2 regions of the Agarivorans sp. QJM3NY_29 genome follow, and region 1 is predicted to be linked to the other one. Evidence: predicted binding sites of a transcription regulator. Region 1 holds the regulator's gene; the other holds the start of a gene.

Region 1 (5,933 bases):
GGCCATTAATTGGAGTACCCCTTCCATGACATCTTCGTTTAATTCTTCGAGGATCTCACCGTGCTTTTCCGGATCGGTGAGTTGCCATAATACTTTTCGACCTGCGGGAGGGCTAGATTCTAATAGTAGAGCGACATCACAAGGCGGCATCTGATGAAGCATTCGCCTAACATGCACAAACATACCACTATCGAGCGCTTGGTTTAGCTCCTGTAGGCGTTTGTGTTGATTAGGATTTAACTCCATCTCTTCAGGCATAAGCGGTCCTTATAGTCGTGTAAAGATTAAACCACGCTTTTAGAGCGGGTGAACCTGTCGCGGATGGTACAAAGGTTTTCAGCGGAACCCTTTGGGTAACATGTGTCACAGTTTACGGCTTGAGTACCTGCATCAGTGCTGTTTCTACGCGATAGGCTCTGCCTTGTCCGCTACGATATAAATATTCACTAAAAATGCAACAGGACTTAGTGTAGCAGTTGCATCAATAAATTCGCGTTATTCCTCGTCGAAGTTTGCTTCAACGAGTTGTTGTATGGCATCGAGAGCAGCCTCTGCATCGTTACCTTCAGAGATTATCGTGAGGGTATTGCCTTGAGCGCTTGCCAACACCAGCAATCCCATCACGCTGGCAGCCGAAGCGGTTTTTTTCCCGTCAATAATACTTACTTCAGCTTCAAATTCTTGTACCAATTCGACCAGTTTGGTGGCTGGGCGAGCGTGTAAGCCCAGTTTGTTTTTTACGACGACTTGTCTAGTGAGTTTCAAGTTTATGTTCCAAAGTTCGATGGCGCCGCTGCACCTTACGTTTTTGACTAAAGTGTTCAGCCAGTTGTTCGGCGACATAAACACTACGATGTTGTCCGCCAGTACAACCAATTGCGATGGTCAGATAGGCGCGATTATTGGCTTCTAAATGCGGCAGCCAAGATCCTAATAAATCAGCGATTTGCTGGATGTACTGCTCTACAAGAGGCTGCTTGGCTAAATAATCTTTAACCGCTTGATCGAGACCGCATAAAGGTCGTAGTTCTTCTTGCCAGTGCGGGTTCGGTAAAAAGCGAGCATCAAATAGGTAATCGGCATCATTGGGTACGCCATTTTTAAAGCCAAAGGACTCAAACACCATAATTAATTGCTGCTGTTGTTCTCCGGTCACTCGCGATCGAATGAGCTGACTCAATTCATGTACGGATAAACGCGAGGTATCTATTCTTAGGTCAGCATTGCGAGAAATGGGGGCGAGCAGGGCGGTTTCAGATTCTATGGCCTTGGCTAGAGACATGTCGTTTTGACTCAGTGGATGAACCCGCCGAGTTTCACTGTAGCGGCGGATCAGCGCATCATCTTTCGCGTCGAGAAAAATACTTAATAGGTTAAGCTCAGAGCCTTCATCGCGAATTAGTTGACCGATGGGTGAGGGTTCATCAGGTAAATTTCGCACATCAATGCTAATGGCGACTTTGGTGTACTGTCTTTTTAGGTGTTCAATTAAAGGACGCCATAATACGACTGGTAAATTGTCGACACAGTAATAACCTAAATCTTCTAATACTCGTAGTGCGACCGTTTTACCTGAACCGGAGCGCCCGCTAACGATAATCAGTTCCATGATAACCCCTAATAACGATTAGAGTCTTAGGCTATCATGATCGTGTATAATTCGTCATCACTTTGTGCTGTACGAAGTTGTTTGCATATTTGCTTATCGTTAAGTTTTTCAGCAACTTGAGCGAGAGTATTTAGATGTTGTTGACATTGGTCTTCGGGAACCAGTAAGGCAAATATTAAATCAACGGCTTGATTGTCAATGGCGTCAAAGGAAATCGCCGGAGTACAGCGTAATAATACTGCGGTCGCATGGTATTGATTGCCTATTCTACCGTGAGGGATCGCGATGCCTTGGCCAATGCCAGTACTGCCCATGCGTTCACGATTTAATAAACTTTCAAATATACTTTTAGATGTGGTGTCGAGTTGCTTCGCAACTAGTTCACTGATCAATTCCAATGCTCGTTTTTTTGACGAACATTGGACTGCACTTTGGGTGCAGTCCAAGCTTAGTACTTTATCTATTTGCATTACTATGACTAATGTTTGGTGAGTTTTTCTTTATGCTTAATGACTTGGCGATCGAGCTTATCGATGAGGCTATCGATGGCCGCGTACATATCAGCGTGTTCTGAAGTGGCGAATAATTCACCACCATTTAGGTGTATAGTGGCTTCGGCAATCTGATTCAGTTTTTCGACATTGAGAATAACATGGACATTATTAATTTGGTCGAATCGTCGTTGTAGCTTAGTAAACTTAGTGTGGACATATTCTCTCAAAGACTCAGTGATTTCTACGTGGTGTCCAGTAAGGTTAATTTGCATAGATGTCGTCCCCTTTATAGTGGCCTTTAAATAAGGCTCTTACGTTGGTTAGAAGGTGGAATAGCCAATGACTCACGATATTTAGCTATCGTACGCCTAGCCACCTTGATGCCTTGATCTGCCAAAATATCAGCGATTTTACTATCGCTGAGTGGTTTACTGGTATTCTCGGCAGCAACCAGTTTCTTAATTAATGCACGAATGGCTGTTGAGGAGCATTCTCCTCCACCATCGGTAGCCACATGGCTAGAGAAAAAGTATTTGAGTTCGAAGATCCCGCGAGGGGTATGCATGAATTTTTGAGTCGTGACCCTAGAGATCGTGGATTCATGCATTTCAACCGCTTCGGCAACATCATTCAATACCATCGGTTTCATGGCTTCTTCACCATATTCAAAGAAAGCTTGTTGGTGATGCACGATGCAATTAGAGACTTTCAGTAGGGTTTCGTTACGGCTTTCAATACTCTTGATGAACCATTTTGCTTCTTGCAGATGGCTGCGAATAAACTGGGTATCGTTGGCGTTGGTCGAGGTTTTAGTCATCGATGCATAATGTGAATTGATGCGTAGTTTTGGCATCGCGTCAGGATTGAGTTCAACCACCCAGCGACCTTGACGTTTAATCACCGAGACATCGGGAATTACGTATTGGGCTTGATTTGGTTCGACGGCATTACCAGGTCTTGGCTCTAAGGTGTGAATCAGCCGCATCACTTCGCGTAGCTGCTCCTCTTTTAACTTGGTTTTACGGGCCAATAAACGAAAATCTCGATTTGCTAATACGTCAATATGATTCGATACGATGTCTTTCGCTTCATTCAGCCAAGGTGTTTGTTCGCTGAAACGACTTAATTGGATGAGTAAGCATTCCTGTAGAGAGCGGGCAGCAATACCAACTGGATCGAAGTGCTGAATACGTTTAAGTACTGCTTCAATTTCATCTAACTCGACATCTAAATCATTATTTTCAATCGAACGTAGTCCCTCAAGTAATTGCTCACAATCTTGGGTCAGGTAACCTGATTGGTCGACTGCGTCGATGATGGCGAGGGCGATCGCTTGGTCTATTTCACTAAAAGGCGTGAGGCGCATTTGCCAGAGCAAGTGATCTTGTAAGGAGTCAACGGTTTCACCTTGAAACAACATGTCGTTGTCATCACTGCTGCTACCGGATGAAGAGCTGGCAGGAGCCGAACTCGCGCTGTAAATGTCATCCCAAGTTGAGTCAACCGGAAGATCGTCTGCGACGGTATCTTGACTAATGGCATCGCCAGTTTCCATCTGGCTGCTATCGATCTCCGTTTGGCTATTGTTTGCATCACTATTTTGCTCGCTGGCTGATTTAAATTCAGCCGAGTCTGCGTCATTTGCTTGCGCTTCATCTGCTTCTAGCAGAGGATTACTCTCCAAAGCTTCTTGGATTTCCTGCTGCAGATCCAGCGTCGAAAGCTGGAGTAAGCGTATGGCCTGTTGTAACTGGGGGGTCATGGTTAATTGCTGACCAAGACGCAACTGCAAAGATGCTTTCATTAATTACCGCTGTTCCTTCTTTTTATTATCGCGTTTGAGGACATACTTTAACTATAGCTTGAATTGTTCACCGAGATAAACTCGTTTCACATGCTCATTTTTAAGTATCTCCTCAGGTTTTCCTGAGGCTATCAGTTCGCCTTGGCTAACGATATAGGCGTGCTCACAAACATCTAGTGTTTCTCTTACATTGTGGTCGGTGATCAATACACCCAGACCGCGATCACGAAGATGTTCAATGATTTTTTTTATATCGATAACAGAAATAGGATCCACGCCTGCGAAGGGTTCGTCAAGCAAAATAAACTTAGGTGCGGCAGCTAGAGCGCGGGCAATTTCTACTCGGCGACGTTCACCGCCCGACAGACTCATGCCTAAATTCTTGCGAATATGACCAATATGAAACTCTTCAAGTAAGTCATCGAGCGCGCCCATTTGTTGTTGTTTATCGAGGTCTTTACGTGTTTCTAAGACCGCTAAAATATTCTTTTCTACCGAGAGGCGACGAAAGATAGATGCTTCTTGCGGTAGGTAACCTATGCCTTTGCGAGCCCGGGTATGCATGGCGGTACTTGACAGATCTTCGTTGTCAATTAGGATCCGCCCTTGGTCCCTTGGGACTAAACCAACCACCATATAAAAAGTGGTGGTTTTTCCAGCGCCATTGGGCCCTAATAAACCGACAATTTTTCCAGTTTCAACATTGAGACTCACGTTTTTAACGACCTTGCGCCCCTTGTAACTTTTGGCAAGGTTTTCTGCAATTAAGGTACTCATGGTTGAGGCGTGGCCTTGGGGGCAACTTTGTTGAGTTGTTGGGGTAAGAAAATGGTGGTCACCCGATTGTTTTGGTCGCCCTGAGCAACCATTTCTTGTTTGTTAATGCTGTATTTAATCATTTGACCTTTGACTAAGCTTTCTTCTTGCTTCAGCAGTGCATTGTTAGTAAGCGTAAGCGTTTGAGTCTTCAAATCGTAACGCACTTCGTTCGCCTCTGCTTCAATGGGCTTACCATTATCTAAGAGCTGATAGAAGGTGGCTGGTTTGCCTTTTGCTATCATCACTTCGCTGCCTTTTTGCTCACTTCCGATAACGCTCAGTTCTTCGGCGCGCATTTTTATCGAGCCTTGAGTCACGACGACATTACTATAAAAAGTGACGCGATTTTCTTTGATATTAACCTGTTGACGGTCGGCATCGACGACAATTTGTTTATTGAAGTCGTCTTCAAGCGCTTGAGCCCCCCAACTGATGAGTAACAGGCTTGCTAAAAAGGCTAATTTATTCTTGTGGATTGTGGTAAACCGCTTCGATATCATTTAATAAAGTCACTATTTCATTGGCTAAATCACCGTTCATTCCGCGTCCATATAATTCGTAGGATGGGCCATAAACGGTAACGAGTTTATCACTATGCATGGTTTCGTTTTGCAGGTCGATTTCCAAGCTGTCTGTAATTAAGTCACGAACGTATTTGCTGCGACTCAAGTTTTTAATTACTACATTGTCATTTAACATGACCGTGTGTTGCTGCTGTACTGTAGCTTGATCGGCCACGATTTGCCATACAGGTTGTTTGGGATCGGGATATACCAAGATTTTTGGTTGGCTGAAAGTGGTGTGCTTGAGTTGCTCAAAATACGCCATCTGTTCGGCATAAATACGATAGCGGGGCCTTCCCTGTTCGCCAAAACTAACACTGTATAGCTGTTCGGCAATAAAATTGGGTTTATTGATTTCGCGAGTTTCGGTCAGTTGTTGGGTATCTGACGGGCTGAGCTGCCAAAGCACCAAAGCCACCATAAATAAAACCGCAAAAAACCAAGTGGGTTTATTCATATACTCATGCCCTGAGCATTTTGTAGCTGTCCTTGTGCCTGAAGAATTAAATCGCATAATTCCCGCACTGCACCATAACCCCCAGCGGTTTTAGTCACTAATTTGGCAGCTTGTTTACATAATGGATGGGCGTCATATACAGCAACCCCTAAGGCACAGGCATTCATGACTGGAACATCGACCACGT
Region 2 (5,933 bases), 1.3 Mb from region 1:
GACTTTTAGCCATGCGATTGAAGCGGATGATCAGTGGCTGTATCTGCCGTCCATTAAGCGAGTGAAGCGGATTTCGTCGAATAATCGCTCCGGCCCATTTATGGGAAGTGAATTTGCCTATGAAGATATGAGTTCGTGGGAGTTGGATAAATATCGCTATCAACTGGTGGGTGAAAAAGTGCAAGGTGAGCATCGTTACTGGTTGCTGGCCTGTTATCCACAATATGTGAATTCCGGTTACTCTAAATTGATTGCCTGGATCGATCAGTCCATTTACCAGCCACGCAAGATTGAATATTTCGATCGCAAAGGAACACCACTTAAGAAGCTTTCTCTGAGAGAGTATAAGCAATATGAAGATCGCTACTGGCGTCCACATATTGCCTTTATGGAGAACTTAATTTCGAAACGCACCACCGAGCTTACCTGGCAGGACTATCGCTTGGGATTAACGCTCCCTGAAAGTCAGTTCGACCCCAGACAGTTGCAGCGGGCTTACAGGCATAATTGATGATGGTTAAAAGCATGAGGTGTCTGGTTTGTATATTGATGGCCGTTTATGTCGGGGATGTCTCGGCAGAGATGATGCTGGAAGGCTATGCGGGTCTGGCGGGCGAAGTATACGCCGAGGCGCCGCTATCAGCAGAACAGTGTTGCCATCGCTTTAATCCGCAAATTACCTTAGCGCCTAAGTTGAAGTGGTGGAATGACGATGGCTGGAATGTTCTGCTGGCACCTTATTCACGGTATGAGCCACAAGCTGATGTGATTTTTGGGAACTGGCGTGAGGCGAACATTGCTTATAATGCGCAGCGTTATTCGGTGACGGTCGGTATTGATACCGTTTACTGGGGGGTTACCGAAGTCTATCAGCCAATCAATATCGTAAATCAGTATGACGGGCGGATAGCGTTAGGTAACGACGAGAAGATTGGTCAGCCGATGCTGCACTTTCAGTATTGGCCTCAGTGGGGGGAAGCACAGCTATTGTTGTTGCCGTTTCATCAAGTGAGACCATTTCGCGAACCGCAGCAACGTTTGTCTCCGGGGAAGCCGGTGGGTGAAGAGATTGTTTATTCTGACGGTAAGCGCAATCTGGATTTGGCGGCCAGAGTGGCATTTTGGCGAGACGAGCTAGATCTTGGGATTAGCTTATTCAATGGGAATAGCCGAGAGCCGATGTTGCTCGATGACGGTGCTCAGCTACTGCAATCTTACGCCACTATGACTCAGCTCGGATTAGACCTGCAGTGGACCAGAGATGATCTGCTGTGGAAATGGGAAAGTGTTGCCAAACATGGGGAAGGTAAAAATTATCTGACGCTGGTCACTGGGGCGGAGTATTCCCTATACGGCTTTGAATTCAGCCCGGGACAGTTGGGTTTGATTGCCGAGTATACTTGGGATAATCGGGACACTCAGGCACCGCCAACGCTTTATAATAACGATTTGTTTGTAGGGCTTCGATGGCAGGCAAACGATGTCAGTGATACGGAGTTATTGTTGTCGGGCCTGTTTGATCTTAAAAAAAACTCGCAGCTATATCAATTAACCGCGTCAGGTCGGGTGAGTCATCATTTTCGTTGGGTGGCAGAAGGGTTCTGGTTATCGGCCATGTCACCCACTGAGCCGATTTTCTACATGAGCAAAGACAGTTACTTATCACTGGGACTCGAGTATTACTTTTAGTTGCGTCGAACTTTTCTCGTCTTGGCTTACTTGATAAACATCAGAGCCAAACAGCTGCTGTCGAAAGCAGCCCACTGGCTTCGAATAAAGCTTCTACATATAAAATTTGAAAAAAAAGCGCAGTACAGGGGGCTGCGCTTTTCATCTTAAGCAATGATGCTAAATTCTTCGCATCATTTTTATTCGGTCTTAAGCACGGCGGCGTAAGCCAGCCAAACCTAATAAACCTAAACCAAAGATAGCTAAAGTACCTGGCTCTGTCACTTCTCTAGCTGAGATAGCAAATGCAGCTTCAAGGGTATTGGTATTATCTTCTTCAGTTAAGAAACCGATACAGGTTTTACCTTCTGGACAATCTACATTTTCAACGAATGTTAGACCTAACAAACGAGTTGTTAAGGTATATTCGTAGTCGTCTAAGCCGTCTGCTGGGATAACGAAGCTATTACTTAAGAAAATAGCATCACCATCTTGAGTGAAAGAAACATCATCATCTAATATAATGGTGAATAAATCGGCACAACCAGATTGGTTGATACCAACTTCACCGTCTAGAGTACCGCCATATTCACATGTGCCGCCAGTAGGGTGGTTGTAGGTTTCTTCAAATTGAATTTGAAATTGGAGAGCTGGTGCAGCTGTAGGAGGCAATGACACTGGCGCGGTTGGGGCTAAAAACAAACCGTCGAATAAAGTTGCCGATACTAAAGTATCACCCGTTACACCCCAGTTTTCATGGGTTAAACCTGTACCTTCAGAGAACGCTAAGGCACCAACACCATCTACAACACTGGTGGTTACTGAACCAGTTTTAGAATCATCAATTGCTAAAGAGCTTTGCAATTCGTTTGGGTTCACCGCTTTATAAGGTTGACCCCAAGACAATGTTTTAGGGAGTTCACCACTAAAAAGTGGGTCAAATTGGTCTAAAGTAGCACCCGTTGCAGTCACACCTGTTGCGTCGCCAGCTTCTGAAGTATAATCAGTGCCGAAGCCAGCATCGTTTAGGTAATCCCAATCTGTAATTAGAACTGCGTTTGCTGAAATGCTTGAAAAACCTAAGCCTAATGCGATACAAGTTAATTTAAATTTATTCATGTTGCTCATCTATTGGTTCATTTAGGAGTTTTATATGATTCCAGTAAATGCAAATATGAGGCCAATATTTTAAATCCTTTAAAAACAATGCTTTATGTATATAGTATTACATTTTAGTGAGCGTGGTGTAAAATTTACTGACACTTAAAATCAAAGTCTTTTGATCATGGTTGTTGGCCAAGCATCGGTTAAAAATTCAAGTTGGATCTATTTCTTGGGCTCAGACCTGCCTCTTCATTATTCAATGAAAGAAGATAAAACTTTACTGTTGCTGCAAGGGGTTTATCACTCGCAGATTAAAACCTCACTCGCAGATAAAAACCTACTTGAGATTGTACAGATGATGAATCAGGCGGAGCCTGGATGGTGACTCTAAAGTGTCGGCTTGGTCTACGGTGAATATTGGGTTTAGCCTTGCTCAATCAAGAGGTGTTTGGGCTTGACTATGATCTGAGCATATAGAGCGGTTGGCTCTAGAGGTAAAACAAGCCGTTTATAAAATTATTGTAGGTAAAGAATACACCAACTTAGTCATTGGCGTGGTGATTACTCCTTAGTGGAAGCTATATTAGACAATAGTAAAACCGTATGACCAATATCGGTTCATTTAAACGGTAATATGGCTTGAGTCATGTGGCCTTAAGTTTATCGGTTTGCATTGGGACTAGAGGTGTGGAAAAGGCATTGAGCTTCTTGTTGTGGACGATGAACTGGCTGCATTGCAGTGTTCCGGTGAAGCAATGCGTGCGAGTCTAGTCGAGATTGGTTTTTGATCGAATCGCTTTAGCCTTGTCTGTTCACTGCAATCGAGGCCGAACACCATTGACACAGTCGTCGTGAACTTAAGCACTCTCGTACAGTGCTCGTGCTTCACTTCATTCAATGAGTTACCATTTCAGAGATGTAAGCAAAATGAAGTCGGGATGTTTTATGAGTGTTGATGTTTGGTTCGCATATGTTGCTGCATCGTTGGTGCTGACAGCGACACCGGGCCCAAGTGTTTTTCTTGGTATCGTTCATTCCATTAATTACGGTGTGAGAAGAACCATATTTACCGCCCTTGGGGATATTAGCGCTAATTTCATTCAAATGATTTTGGTTTCGATTGGTTTGGGAGTAATTATTGCTAATTCTGAAGCGGCCTTTGATGTGATTAAGTGGTTGGGCGCGGCAACCCTGTTTTATATGGGGGTGAAGATGTTGTTTGCTTCAGAAAGTAAGTTCAAAAGGGATGATCATTTAGAAAACGTTTCAAATTCTAAACTCTACGTGTCGGGTTTTATGGTGGCAGCTGGCAATCCCAAAGCGATCGTGTTTTTTACTGCCTTTTTTCCTCAATTTATTGATACTACTCAGCCAGTGTTTTCGCAAATGGCTATTATGTGTCCTACTATGGCATTATTAGATTTTACGATGGTGATGTTATATGCCTTCTCTGCAAATAAGGTTTTGCGTGCAGGAAAAGCAAGATTAAATGTAGTGAATCGAATTAGTGGTGGTATTTTAGTCGGCGCATCAGGGGCTCTCGCCTTAAGTAGCCGTTAAGTCCTTATTCTCGGGTGAAGGTATTAAACCTTCAGACTTGCAGCTGGTCGATGCTCTGACGATTCATTGTGGTTACAATCTAGTGAGTGTCGAAGTCGCTCTGAGCCTCCCTTGGTCAACATCTATGTACTTGTGGCGCGACAGCAAACAGCGAGCCACTAAGCCTCGGCGGAAATGGAGTGATTTGAGCGGGTTCATCAGCCAGATGGTTATCGTAGACTAGAAATTCAAGCTGTTTGTAAAGACACTCGCGAAGTATGTCTGGTTTACGTTTACGGTAATCCTGAGGAAATGCTGTAAGCCGAAGATGTTGCTATTGGCTTAGCGGGTGAGTCTCTGCTAGAACATGCCAAGCTCTACCGCTGCGCAGTTTAAATGGTGAGTTAAGAGGGGTCAGTGGATCTTGATTAGTTTCCTTTGAATTGGGGATGTCGTCGTTATATCGACTCTGATTTTGGATGATAGAGATCTACTTATGGTCTTCTTTTTAATGGATGGTTAGGTGAAAATTTACGGAAGAACGACATCATTTAATGTTCAAAAAGTTTTGTGGTTTCTTGAAGAGCTAGGCAATTCTTATCAGCATATTGAATTAGGGGGGCGATTTGGTGGATTAGATGCCGCTGAATTTTCAAAACTAAATCCGATGAAGAAAGTTCCTGTCCTGATTGATGGTGATAAAGTGATTTGGGAATCACACAGTATTTTGCGGTATTTGGCCGCGAGTTACGGTTATCCTCAATGGCATTCTCAAGATCCTTATCAGTGTTCTTTATACGAGCGCTGGATGGACTGGTCACAGGTACTTTTCCAGCCCGCGTTTATGGGAACATTTTGGGGGTATTATCGAATGCCAGTAAACCAACGGAATATGGTGGAGGTTAATCATCAATTACAAAAATGCGAGGCATGTTTAAATATTCTTGAGCAAAGGCTCAATGAGAGTCCGTATTTAGCTGGTTCATCGCTTTCACTTGGCGACATTTGTGTTGGCTCTATTCTTTATCGCTTAACATCCCAAGGATTAGAGATAACGCTCCCGCCCAAAGTGACACAATGGTATCAACGCTTAAGATGTCGGCGTGGTTATAAAAAATGGATCATGAGTGATTTTAGCGAGCTGAAAGCGCGTGAAGCGTATTAACATTCAGTTTATTTAAGCTGGCGCTGGTTAAACTGTTAAATCGTGATTAAGTGAGTGCCACAACTAGGTGCGAGCCCTGAGTAGGGACATGATTTTAAGAAGATGAGTCTGATCGCAGCAAACTATCTATAGGCGAAGTGAATGGCGGATGTGTATGCTGTCAGTTTTGGCCCCGCAACAGTCAGCTGAATTTTCGCTGACTGCGATAGCGGATACGGCTTAAGTTTACTCCATCCAAAGATCCCAGAAGAAACGTCCGGAAATAATCTTATCGATATAATAATGATACTCATCGGAAGCTAAGTCCGTTTGCATTTCTGCATCAACTTGATTTTTGTCGTAGACAGCATCAGACATTGCGATGATCGAAGTGCCAAGATCTGCATCTAAACGCATGATTTGATGCTGCACGCTATAAGCTTGCCATTCTGTGAGGTCTTCACCATTCGGCGAGTCG

Evidence for each region. Region 1 encodes sigma-54, which starts transcription at its own class of promoters, with help from an activator protein. Its sites were predicted from a motif close to GTTGGCACGNNNNTNGNNT; they were not measured.
Region 2: ACRRS0_RS13455 (THxN family PEP-CTERM protein) is a predicted target of sigma-54. The motif match lies at 2,835-2,853, and genes of this name have one in related genera.

What each region holds. Positions count from the first base shown of each region.
Region 1 covers NZ_CP194036.2:4,218,913-4,224,845, reverse strand. Annotated here, with positions in the region: gene mgtE (magnesium transporter) at 1-258, opposite strand, end outside; gene ACRRS0_RS19080 (HPr family phosphocarrier protein) at 496-765, opposite strand; gene rapZ (RNase adapter RapZ) at 752-1,609, opposite strand; gene ptsN (PTS IIA-like nitrogen regulatory protein PtsN) at 1,636-2,079, opposite strand; gene hpf (ribosome hibernation promoting factor) at 2,088-2,375, opposite strand; gene ACRRS0_RS19060 (RNA polymerase factor sigma-54) at 2,402-3,907, opposite strand; gene lptB (LPS export ABC transporter ATP-binding protein) at 3,959-4,684, opposite strand; gene lptA (lipopolysaccharide transport periplasmic protein LptA) at 4,681-5,226, opposite strand; gene lptC (LPS export ABC transporter periplasmic protein LptC) at 5,189-5,746, opposite strand; gene kdsC (3-deoxy-manno-octulosonate-8-phosphatase KdsC) at 5,743-5,933, opposite strand, start outside.
Region 2 covers NZ_CP194036.2:2,959,168-2,965,100, reverse strand. Annotated here, with positions in the region: gene ACRRS0_RS13465 (outer membrane lipoprotein-sorting protein) at 1-511, shown strand, start outside; gene ACRRS0_RS13460 (hypothetical protein) at 550-1,689, shown strand; gene ACRRS0_RS13455 (THxN family PEP-CTERM protein) at 1,879-2,787, opposite strand; gene ACRRS0_RS13450 (LysE family translocator) at 3,718-4,332, shown strand; gene ACRRS0_RS13445 (glutathione S-transferase family protein) at 4,835-5,476, shown strand; gene ACRRS0_RS13440 (carboxylesterase/lipase family protein) at 5,702-5,933, opposite strand, start outside.